DNA from 3 places in the Erwinia sp. HR93 genome. Region 3 is predicted to be linked to each of the others. Evidence: predicted binding sites of a transcription regulator. Region 3 holds the regulator's gene; each other region holds the start of a gene.
What was found. Region 3 encodes ArgR, which controls arginine synthesis, uptake and breakdown. Its sites were predicted from a motif close to ANTGAATAAAAATACANT; they were not measured.
Positions count from the first base shown of each region.

Region 1 (3,279 bases), 1.8 Mb from region 3:
TTAACGTACAGAAAAAAAGCGCTCCTGGGGGTTATTTAAGCAAACGCAAAGGAAAACCCGCAGTTCCTTCAGAAAAGGGTTGCATCAATGCGTCAGGAGAGTATATTGCGCATCCACGGACGCGGGGTGGAGCAGCCTGGTAGCTCGTCGGGCTCATAACCCGAAGGTCGTCGGTTCAAATCCGGCCCCCGCAACCAATTAAGCGCATTAGCGCGAACAATATAAGCAGTAATGACGGACGCGGGGTGGAGCAGCCTGGTAGCTCGTCGGGCTCATAACCCGAAGGTCGTCGGTTCAAATCCGGCCCCCGCAACCAACGTCAACAACAGGCACCCCATCGGGTGTTTTTTTGTTCTTGCGCCCGTTATTTCCCGGCCATCGGCGCTTCCCTGCGCCGCATATATTCTCTTTAACTTCTACGTACGCGCGCGGCGCCGCTGGCAAAATAGGCTTTTATTCCTTTTAATATTGATTCCGCCACCTGCTGCTGAAACGCGGCGGTACGCAGCTTGCGCTCTTCTTCTACGTTACTAATAAACGCAGTTTCAACAAGAATAGACGGTATCTCCGGCGCTTTCAGCACCGCAAAACCAGCCTGCTCGACGCTGTCTTTATGCAGGCGATTAATCCCACCCATATGATCCAAAACCGCTTTGCCAAACTTTAGGCTATCGGTGATAGTCAGCGACTGAACCATATCGAACATCGTGTGATCCAAATAGCGATCCCCGCTGCGGCTCACACCGCCGATAAGATCCGACGCGTTCTGCGTCTTCGCTAAATACCGGGCGGCGGTACTGGTCGCTCCTTTAGTGGACAACGCGAACACGGACGAGCCGTGCGCTGAACGATCGGAAAACGCATCCGCGTGAATGGATACAAACAGATCGACACGCTGCTTGCGCGCTTTTGCAACCCGCACTCCGAGAGGAATAAAAACATCTTCATTGCGCGTCATGTAAGCCTGCATATTCGGCTCTTGCTCAATAAGCGCTTTTAGGCGGCGGCCAATTTTCAGCACCACGTCTTTTTCATGGGTTTTATATTTGCCCGTCGCGCCAGGATCCTCACCGCCGTGACCGGGGTCTATCATAATACTGATTGGCCGGTCGCGCCCGGCTTTGCCCGGCTTAGGCCCTTGTTCAGCCTGAGGAATTTTATCCAGCGACCCCTTATTATAATCTTCCAGCAGAGCCAATAATGGGTCTTTCTCACTGTCGCTATTCGCAGGATACAAATCCATCACCAGGCGTTCTTTGAATTCAGCAACGGGTTTGAGCGCAAACAAATGCGGTGCGACATCCTGCTTCAACTCAAATACCAGGCGCAGCGTCTGCGGGCTAAATTGCCCGACCCGAGCCGATTTAATGTACGGATCGTCCGGATGGACAAGATTTCCCAATTTCTTTAACACGGAATTTAACTGTACGCCGTCAATATCCACCACCAGCCGCGCGGGGTTACTTAACGCAAACTGTCGATACTTAAGCTGATGCGTGGATTCCAGCGTAACGCGCGTGTAGGTTGACGCAGGCCATACGCGCACAGCAATAATTTGGCTATCCGCGGCCAGACCAAGCGGGCTGACGCTTAATAACCACATGGCCCCCGCTCCCTGCAACAAACGGCGACGGCTAAACGAACTGGCTTCCGACATGCTTCTCCCGAGGAAACGATAAGAAATAACAATAATAACTTCAGAATAGCGACCGAAAACTTTAACCAAAGCCGGGCACACTGTCACCCGCAAAAGGGTAAACATCCAATAATGTGTGGAAAAAAACGTGTTAATAATACGTTAAACATGATGAAAACTTTCGCTTGCACCCACCCCTAAAAAAGAATAAAAATACAAATATTATGAATATTAATTCAACAGGCACGCATCATGCTGGAGAGAAATACCGAGCTAGTAGAGGGTTTTCGCCATTCAGTCCCTTATATCAACGCTCATCGAGGCAAAACCTTCGTTATCATGTTAAGCGGTGAAGCCATAGAGCATGAAAATCTATCATCAATCATTAGCGATATAGGATTATTACATAGCCTCGGCATCCGCCTTGTCGTGGTTTACGGCGCTCGCCCGCAAATCGACGCTAACCTGGCGGCGCACGGCTATAATCCTGTTTACCATAAACACACGCGGGTTACGGATGGCAAAACCCTGGAGCTTGTCAAACAGGCGGCGGGATTATTGCAGCTAGAAATTACGGCGCGTCTCTCAATGAGCCTGGGCAACACACCGCTGCAGGGAGCGCATATTAATGTAGTCAGCGGCAATTTCATTATCGCTCAGCCCTTAGGCGTGGACGACGGCGTGGATTACTGCCACAGCGGACGCATACGTCGTATCGATGAAGACGCTATCGCTCGTCAACTGAATAATGGCGCCATCGTTCTGGCCGGCCCTGTCGCCGTTTCCGTTACTGGCGAAAGCTTTAATCTAACTTCTGAAGAAATCGCCACCCAGCTTGCCATTAAACTTCGCGCAGAAAAAATGATTGGGTTCTGTTCCTCTCAGGGCGTTACCGACAGCGACGGACGTATACTCCCCGAACTTTTTCCCAATGACGCCCAGCAGCATGTCACTCGGCGTGAGGCCGAAGGCGATTACCACTCTGGCACCGTGCGTATGTTACGGGGTGCCATTAAAGCCTGCCGCAGCGGCGTCAGACGCTGCCACTTAATAAGTTACCGTGAGAACGGCGCACTGCTTCAGGAACTGTTTTCCCGGGATGGCATCGGTACCCAAATCGTGATGGAGAGCGCGGAGCAAATTCGCCGGGCAACCATCAATGATATCGGTGGAATACTGGCGTTAATCCGTCCTCTGGAACAGCAGGGCATTCTGGTACGCCGCTCGCGCGAACAGCTGGAAATGGAAATTGATAACTTTACTATTATTCAGCGCGATGGCATGACAATTGCCTGCGCGGCGCTTTATCCTTTTAGTAGTGAAAAAATTGGCGAAATGGCCTGCGTCGCGGTGCATCCGGATTATCGAAGCTCCTCACGCGGCGAACTTTTGCTAGAGCGTATCGCCGCCCAGGCAAGAAACCAGGGCCTGGAGCGCTTGTTTGTACTCACTACGCGTAGCATCCACTGGTTCCAGGAACGCGGCTTCGCGCCGGTAGAGATTGATTTACTGCCGGACAGCAAAAAACGGCTCTATAACTACCAGCGTCGCTCTAAAATCCTGATGGCTAATCTGAACTAATTTCGGCGCTGGCAAACGTATTGAGTAAACCGCTGCGCCGTTCGGTACGCGTGTTAATCGCC
Region 1 is NZ_JAXUDP010000001.1:2,123,212-2,126,490, reverse strand. Features, by position in the region: tRNA gene SFA31_RS09910 (tRNA-Met) at 121-197, shown strand; tRNA gene SFA31_RS09905 (tRNA-Met) at 240-316, shown strand; gene amiC (N-acetylmuramoyl-L-alanine amidase AmiC) at 410-1,657, opposite strand; gene argA (amino-acid N-acetyltransferase) at 1,886-3,217, shown strand; gene recD (exodeoxyribonuclease V subunit alpha) at 3,204-3,279, opposite strand, start outside.
Region 1: argA (amino-acid N-acetyltransferase) is a predicted target of ArgR. The motif match lies at 1,839-1,856, and genes of this name have one in related genera.

Region 2 (3,279 bases), 190 kb from region 3:
CTACGTGGCCAAGCTCATCATCATATTGCGTAACCTTAACGCTATCGCCATCGCTGAGGCACAGGCCAACGGCCTGGATGCCATGTCGTTTTGCGCGGGCTAGCAGAGTTTTATTTGCCGTTCCGGCCAGAGCGCCGGTAATAATGTCAATCTGATCCGCCGGCGTGATACGCAGCCCATTCTTTTTTTGTACCGGCAATGCCAGCTTTTTCATTAGCTCATCGACTACGCAGCCACCGCCGTGAACGATCGCTAGCGGGCGCGCCCGATCGCTGCGCCAGGCAACCAGCGCCTCAAACAGGCGGGTTAGCGCGTCTTCACTGTCCAAAAGCACGCCACCTAATTTGATAATTAATGGACTCATCGTTCCCCCGTCGCTTAAATCAGAGACTCAGTTTCCGCAAAACCAAAACGAATGTTGGCACACTGGATAGCCTGAGCGGCCGCGCCTTTTAGTAAATTATCTTCCGCCGCGACGACAATCAGATGCTCCCCGTCTACGGCAAAACCAATGTCGCAATAAGGTAGCCCAACCACATTGTTAAGCGCCGGGAAAGCCTCGTCATACAGCCTTATCAGCGGCCGATCGCGATAACAGGCCTGATATGCCTGCGCTACCTGCTCGCGGGTAACGCCAGCGGCAAGACGGCAGGTAATTGTTTCCAGAATACCGCGCGCAAAATCGCCCAAATGCGGCGTAAAGATCACCGGCGTGCCTAAATGCGTTGCGATTTCCGGACTGTGACGATGCGTAAAGATTCCGTATGGGTGCAGGCTGACTTCACAAAAACTATTGCCAAGCGCAGCTTTGCGCCCCGCCCCGCTTACCCCACTCACGGCATTAATAACTGGGCGCTGGCGACTATCTAACAGCCCGCCCTCAAGGAGCGGACGCAGCGCTAACTGGGCGGCGGTGGGATAACATCCCGGTACCGCGATTAACTGCGCTTCTTTAAGTTCGGGCTTGCACCACTCCGCCAGCCCGTATACCGCCTGGGCTAAGAGCTCAGGGTGCTGATGCGTAAAACCATAATATTTCGGATAAAATTCGACATTGTTAACGCGATAAGCACCGGATAAATCAAATACTACACAATTGGCTGCCAGACACTGCGGTACAAGATAGTGGCTTACCTCATGCGCCGTTGCCAGAAATACGATATCCGCGTCGGCAGCAAGCGGAGCGATGTCATCCACGCCCACCAGCGGTAGATCTACGCAGCCTTTTAACCGCGGATGCAAAGAGGAAATATTTTTCCCTGCATCCTGGCTTTGCGCGGATACCGTTAAAGCGGTTATGTTCATAGAGGGGTGACGATGGGCATAAGCGGCCAGTTCCGCACCGGTGTAACCGCTTGCGCCTACAATTAGTGTATTCAACATTAAGCTAAACCTTTTCTCATCAGAAAAAATACGCTGGTACCGCACAGGAGGCTAACCATAAGGCACCGAAGTGTATCACCCTTTATGAATACGCTTTTTATTGCCAGCTGCATCATGTATTTTTATTCACTATAAATGAATTTTTATTAAACATTGAGTCATGGGGCCTGTCAACCGTGAAGAAACAATTACCGCCTTTTATCGAAATTTATCGCACGCTCATCGCCACTCCCTCTATCAGCGCAACGGAAGCCGCATTAGATCAGAGCAACGCACCGCTCATTGAGCTGCTATCAGGGTGGTTTAACGACTTAGGCTTCGAGGTTGATGTGCAGCCCGTGCCAGATACGCGTAATAAATTCAATATGCTGGCAAGCGCAGGCAGTGGAAACGGCGGTCTACTCCTGGCCGGGCATACCGATACCGTTCCTTTTGACGACGGACGCTGGACGCGCGATCCCTTTACACTCACGGAGCACGACAATAAGCTATACGGGCTGGGAAGCGCCGATATGAAAGGCTTTTTTGCTTTTATTCTGGATGCCCTGCGCGATATCGATGTGCGGGCGCTTAAAAAACCGCTGTATATTTTGGCCACTGCGGATGAAGAAACATCCATGGCCGGTGCACGCTATTTTGCCTCAACCAGTACACTGCGCCCGGAATGCGCCATTATCGGCGAACCCACATCGCTGCAGCCTATTCGCGCGCATAAAGGCCATCTTTCTACCGCGATACGCATCCTGGGCGAATCCGGCCATTCAAGCGATCCCGAACGCGGCGTCAACGCTATTGAGTTGATGCATGCCGCCATCGGGCCGGTTCTGGCGCTGCGAGACGCATTAAAAGAACGCTATTGTTTTGACGCTTTTACCGTGCCCTACCCGACGCTCAACCTGGGGCATATCCACGGCGGCGATGCTTCAAACCGAATATGCGCCTGCTGTGAAATGCACATGGATATTCGCCCGCTGCCGGGGATGACATTGAGCGAACTGGATGGATTACTTGCTGAGGCCTTAGCACCGGTAAGCGAGCGCTGGCCCGGGCGCCTTACCCTGTCTGAATTACATCCACCGATTCCAGGCTACGAATGCCCACCGAATAGCAAACTGGTGCAAGTGGTAGAAAAATTGCTGGGCGCGCGCGCAGGCGCAGTAAACTACTGCACTGAAGCGCCGTTTATTCAGGAGATTTGTCCTACGCTGGTACTCGGCCCGGGCTCCATTAATCAGGCCCATCAGCCAGACGAGTACCTGGAAACACGCTTTATTAAACCCACCCGCGAGCTGCTCACACAGGTGATACACCATTTTTGCTGGCATTAATTTTTCTCAGCTTGCTAACGCTTTTTCAGCGAATGTCGATGAGTAAAATTGATATCGACGTTCGCGCCATAAATCTTCCTCGTTCTTATGCTGAAGCGATTTCGCCCTCATTGACGAATCCGGTGTTACATGGCTTTATAAAAGACGGCAATGCCCCTTCAGGGCAACAGGAAAATGAATAAAAGCGATAACGTTAAACCGCGGGCTGCGGTTTCCGAATTCACGGGTAAAGGGTGTCTGGGGCCATATGAACGAACAATATTCCGCTTTGCGAAGCAATGTCAGTATGCTCGGTAAACTTCTCGGAGAGACAATTCGAAGCGCGCTGGGAGACACAATTCTCGAACGAGTAGAAACTATCCGCAAGTTATCGAAATCCTCTCGCGCAGGCAATGAAACCAACCGCCAGGCGCTACTTACCACCTTACAAAATCTCTCTAACGATGAATTATTGCCGGTAGCCCGCGCGTTCAGCCAGTTCCTTAACCTGGCCAATACGGCGGAGCAATATCACAGCATTTCTGCTAAAGGCGAAGCGGCGAGCAGCCCGGAAGTTATCGCCCAGACG
Region 2 is NZ_JAXUDP010000001.1:509,184-512,462, forward strand. Features, by position in the region: gene argB (acetylglutamate kinase) at 1-364, opposite strand, end outside; gene argC (N-acetyl-gamma-glutamyl-phosphate reductase) at 379-1,383, opposite strand; gene argE (acetylornithine deacetylase) at 1,560-2,711, shown strand; gene SFA31_RS02400 (hypothetical protein) at 2,750-2,893, shown strand; gene ppc (phosphoenolpyruvate carboxylase) at 2,959-3,279, shown strand, end outside.
Region 2: argC (N-acetyl-gamma-glutamyl-phosphate reductase) is a predicted target of ArgR. The motif match lies at 1,497-1,514, and genes of this name have one in related genera.

Region 3 (3,279 bases):
TGGAAGAAGGCGTTGTGGTTGGCCCGCTGATAGAACCTGCGGCGCTGGAGAAAGTAAAGGAACACATTGATGATGCGGTTAATAAAGGCGCTCGCGTGCTCACCGGAGGAAAACCGCACTCGAAAGGGGGGAATTTCTGGGCGCCAACGGTATTGGCGGACGCCAGCGATGATATGGCGCTGGCTCAAGAGGAAACCTTTGGTCCCGTAGCCGCCTGCTTTCGATTTACCAGTGAGGAAGAAGTCATTAAGCGTGCCAATAATACGCCCTATGGCCTTGCCGCCTATTTTTACACTCAGGACATATCGCGGATTTTCCGCGTTTCCGGGCAGTTAGAAAGTGGGATGGTCGGAATTAACGCCTGCACGGTCTCGACGGAGCTCGCTCCTTTTGGGGGAGTGAAGGCGTCCGGATTGGGGCGTGAAGGATCGGTGCTGGGGCTTGAAGAATATATGGAGGTGAAAGCACTGCACTGGGGAGGCCTTTCGTAGCGCTTCTCTGGTTAAATTTACCTGAGGTCAGAGAGGCATAAAAAAGCCCCCGCGGATGCGGGGGCAAGTCGTCGGACACGACGACGAGGGTTTATTTGTAAAGCTGTGCAGTTGCGTGCCAGTTACTGCCTTGATGTAATTCAGTGATAAGGTAGCCGTTAGCGCCTTCCTTTTCGGCTTTATGCGCCAGTTCGCTGCGAATAGCCATCGGTGAACCGCCCACGTGGGAAACCGATACGCTGCCCATGGCCTGCATTTGTTGCGCATCCTGATTACTTATGTTTTTTACCGCGGCATTAGCGCCAAAAGACAGGGCAAATGTGGTTGCCAGCCCGAAAGCGGCGAGCGTGAGTATTATATTTCTCATTATCTCTACCCCTGAAACAAAAGGCACAGCGCAACCCATCGAGGGTTAGCGCTGGTGCCTAAAACCAATTTGGTCAAACGGCATTATTTATAAAGCTCTGCTGTCGCATGCCAGCTCCCGCCCGTACGAGCTTCGATAATTCGATAGGCAGATGCGCCCTGCTCATCCGCTTTTTTGCTCAGTTGCTGATTCATATCCATTGGCGTGCTACCTATTTGACTCACTGAAACAGTCCCTATTGTCTGGCGTTCTTGCGCTTGATCGGCATTAATAGAAGTAGCTGCGAAAGAGCCAAATGACAGCATAGATAATAGGCTAAGAGCGACAATATTAGTTTTAGTATTCATTATTTCACCTCGTCGAATTCTTTTGTTTTGGGTCACGATGTGTGACCTTCATCACGAAAACGAGTATACACTAATAACTGTAAAAATTAATACCACGCTAACTATAATCAATGAAACTTTATGCTAATGAAATGGTTTTTTTATTCCATTGAGTTATTAAAAATTCGTATTTATTGTGAAAGGAGATTGGTTTGCTTTTTAAATCAATATGATAAGTCAATTTAACTATTTATGCGTTTGTTTTAGGTATTAAAAGCCATTAATGGAATTAATGATGGTGCTTTTATCTGGTCAGAGTGGTTTCAATAGTGTTGTATTGGGTGGTGGGCGCAGGGCGCACCCGCGCATGACCGGAATAGGGGATTATTGGGTAAAGATGAGTCAGGGTCGCTAACAATGGATTAAAAAGATAAGTCTGACGGTGAGTAGTGTTAGCGTCCTGCAGGTTTATAGCTCCTGATCGAACAGGACCAGAATAGCTTCGTGGAGTTGTTGCACTGTAAAACCGCGAGATGGCGTGGTGAAAATAGTATCGTCACCGGCAATCGTACCGAGAATGCCTTCCGCTTTCCCCAAAGAATCAAGAAGGCGAGCGATAAGCTGTGCTGCGCCAGGGCTGGTGTGAATCACTACCACCGCGTCGTTGTAGTCGATATCTAAAACCAGGTTTTTTAAGGGACTTGAGGTAGTGGGGACGCCTAATTCAGCCGGAAGGCAATATACCATCTCCATTTTGGCATTGCGTGTACGCACGGCGCCAAATTTGGTGAGCATGCGAGATATTTTTGATTGATTGATATTTTCAAAACCCTGCTCCTGCAGTGCCTGAACTATCTCGCCCTGAGAGCTGAATTTTTCTTCTTTAAGCAGCGCTTTAAACGCTTTTACTAATTCTTCTTGTTTAGCAGAAGTGCGCATAAATGGTCACCTGTCTGGCTGTCATGCAGGATAATACTATGCATTTAAGTGAATTTTTATGCAAATTAAATGCTGTGGCCAAATTTAAAATTATTTTATAAAAGCGCGTAATTCTATCAGAAATTGTTATCGAGAAACATGTCTATATCACAGCATATAAATATCCTTAAAAGTAAAATATATGTTATCAAAATGATGTTGTTTGGTTGGTTGTGTGGGTGTAATGTAGCTACCTGTCATTATTGATTGCGGGTAGCTCCGGCATGACTGAGCGGAATATAAAGAGGCGATTGCATATCTAAGCTATTGGATATGTTTACATAATAATTATGGAGTGATTGTAATTTTCGGCATCCTGAATTATGGTCGCCCGCTACGCAAAACCCGCATAACTTCGCTAACTATAATTAAGGAGTTTAGGATGAAAGTTGCAGTCCTCGGTGCGGCTGGCGGTATTGGTCAGGCGCTGGCGCTTTTATTAAAGACCCAATTGCCTTCAGGTTCAGAACTCTCACTTTATGATATCGCGCCCGTAACTCCAGGCGTGGCGGTGGATTTAAGTCATATCCCTACCGATGTTAAAATTCAGGGTTTTTCCGGCGAAGATGCGTCTCCCGCGCTGCAGGACGCTGATATTGTCCTGATCTCTGCAGGCGTCGCCCGGAAGCCGGGCATGGATCGCTCTGATTTATTCAATGTGAACGCGGGCATCGTAAAAAATCTTATTGAGCAGGTTGCAAAAACCTGTCCAAAAGCCTGTATTGGCATTATTACCAACCCCGTAAATACCACCGTGGCCATTGCTGCAGAAGTGCTGAAAAAGGCCGGTGTGTATGACAAAAACAAATTGTTCGGCATTACCACGCTGGACATCATCCGCTCTAATACCTTTGTTGCCGAACTGAAAGGTAAACAGGCGTCTGAGGTTAATGTCCCCGTTATTGGCGGGCATTCGGGCGTGACGATTTTGCCTTTACTGTCTCAAGTTGCGGGCGTCACGTTTAGTGAACAGGAAGCGATAGATTTAACTAAACGAATCCAGAACGCGGGAACGGAAGTGGTTGAGGCGAAAGCCGGAGGAGGCTCTGCTACGCTATCAATGGGACAAGCGGCGGCACGTTTTGGTCTGGCGCTTGTGCGAGCATTGCAAGGGGAA
Region 3 is NZ_JAXUDP010000001.1:323,565-326,843, reverse strand. Features, by position in the region: gene SFA31_RS01550 (NAD-dependent succinate-semialdehyde dehydrogenase) at 1-491, shown strand, start outside; gene SFA31_RS01545 (YdgH/BhsA/McbA-like domain containing protein) at 583-858, opposite strand; gene yhcN (peroxide/acid stress response protein YhcN) at 942-1,205, opposite strand; gene argR (transcriptional regulator ArgR) at 1,653-2,123, opposite strand; gene mdh (malate dehydrogenase) at 2,545-3,279, shown strand, end outside.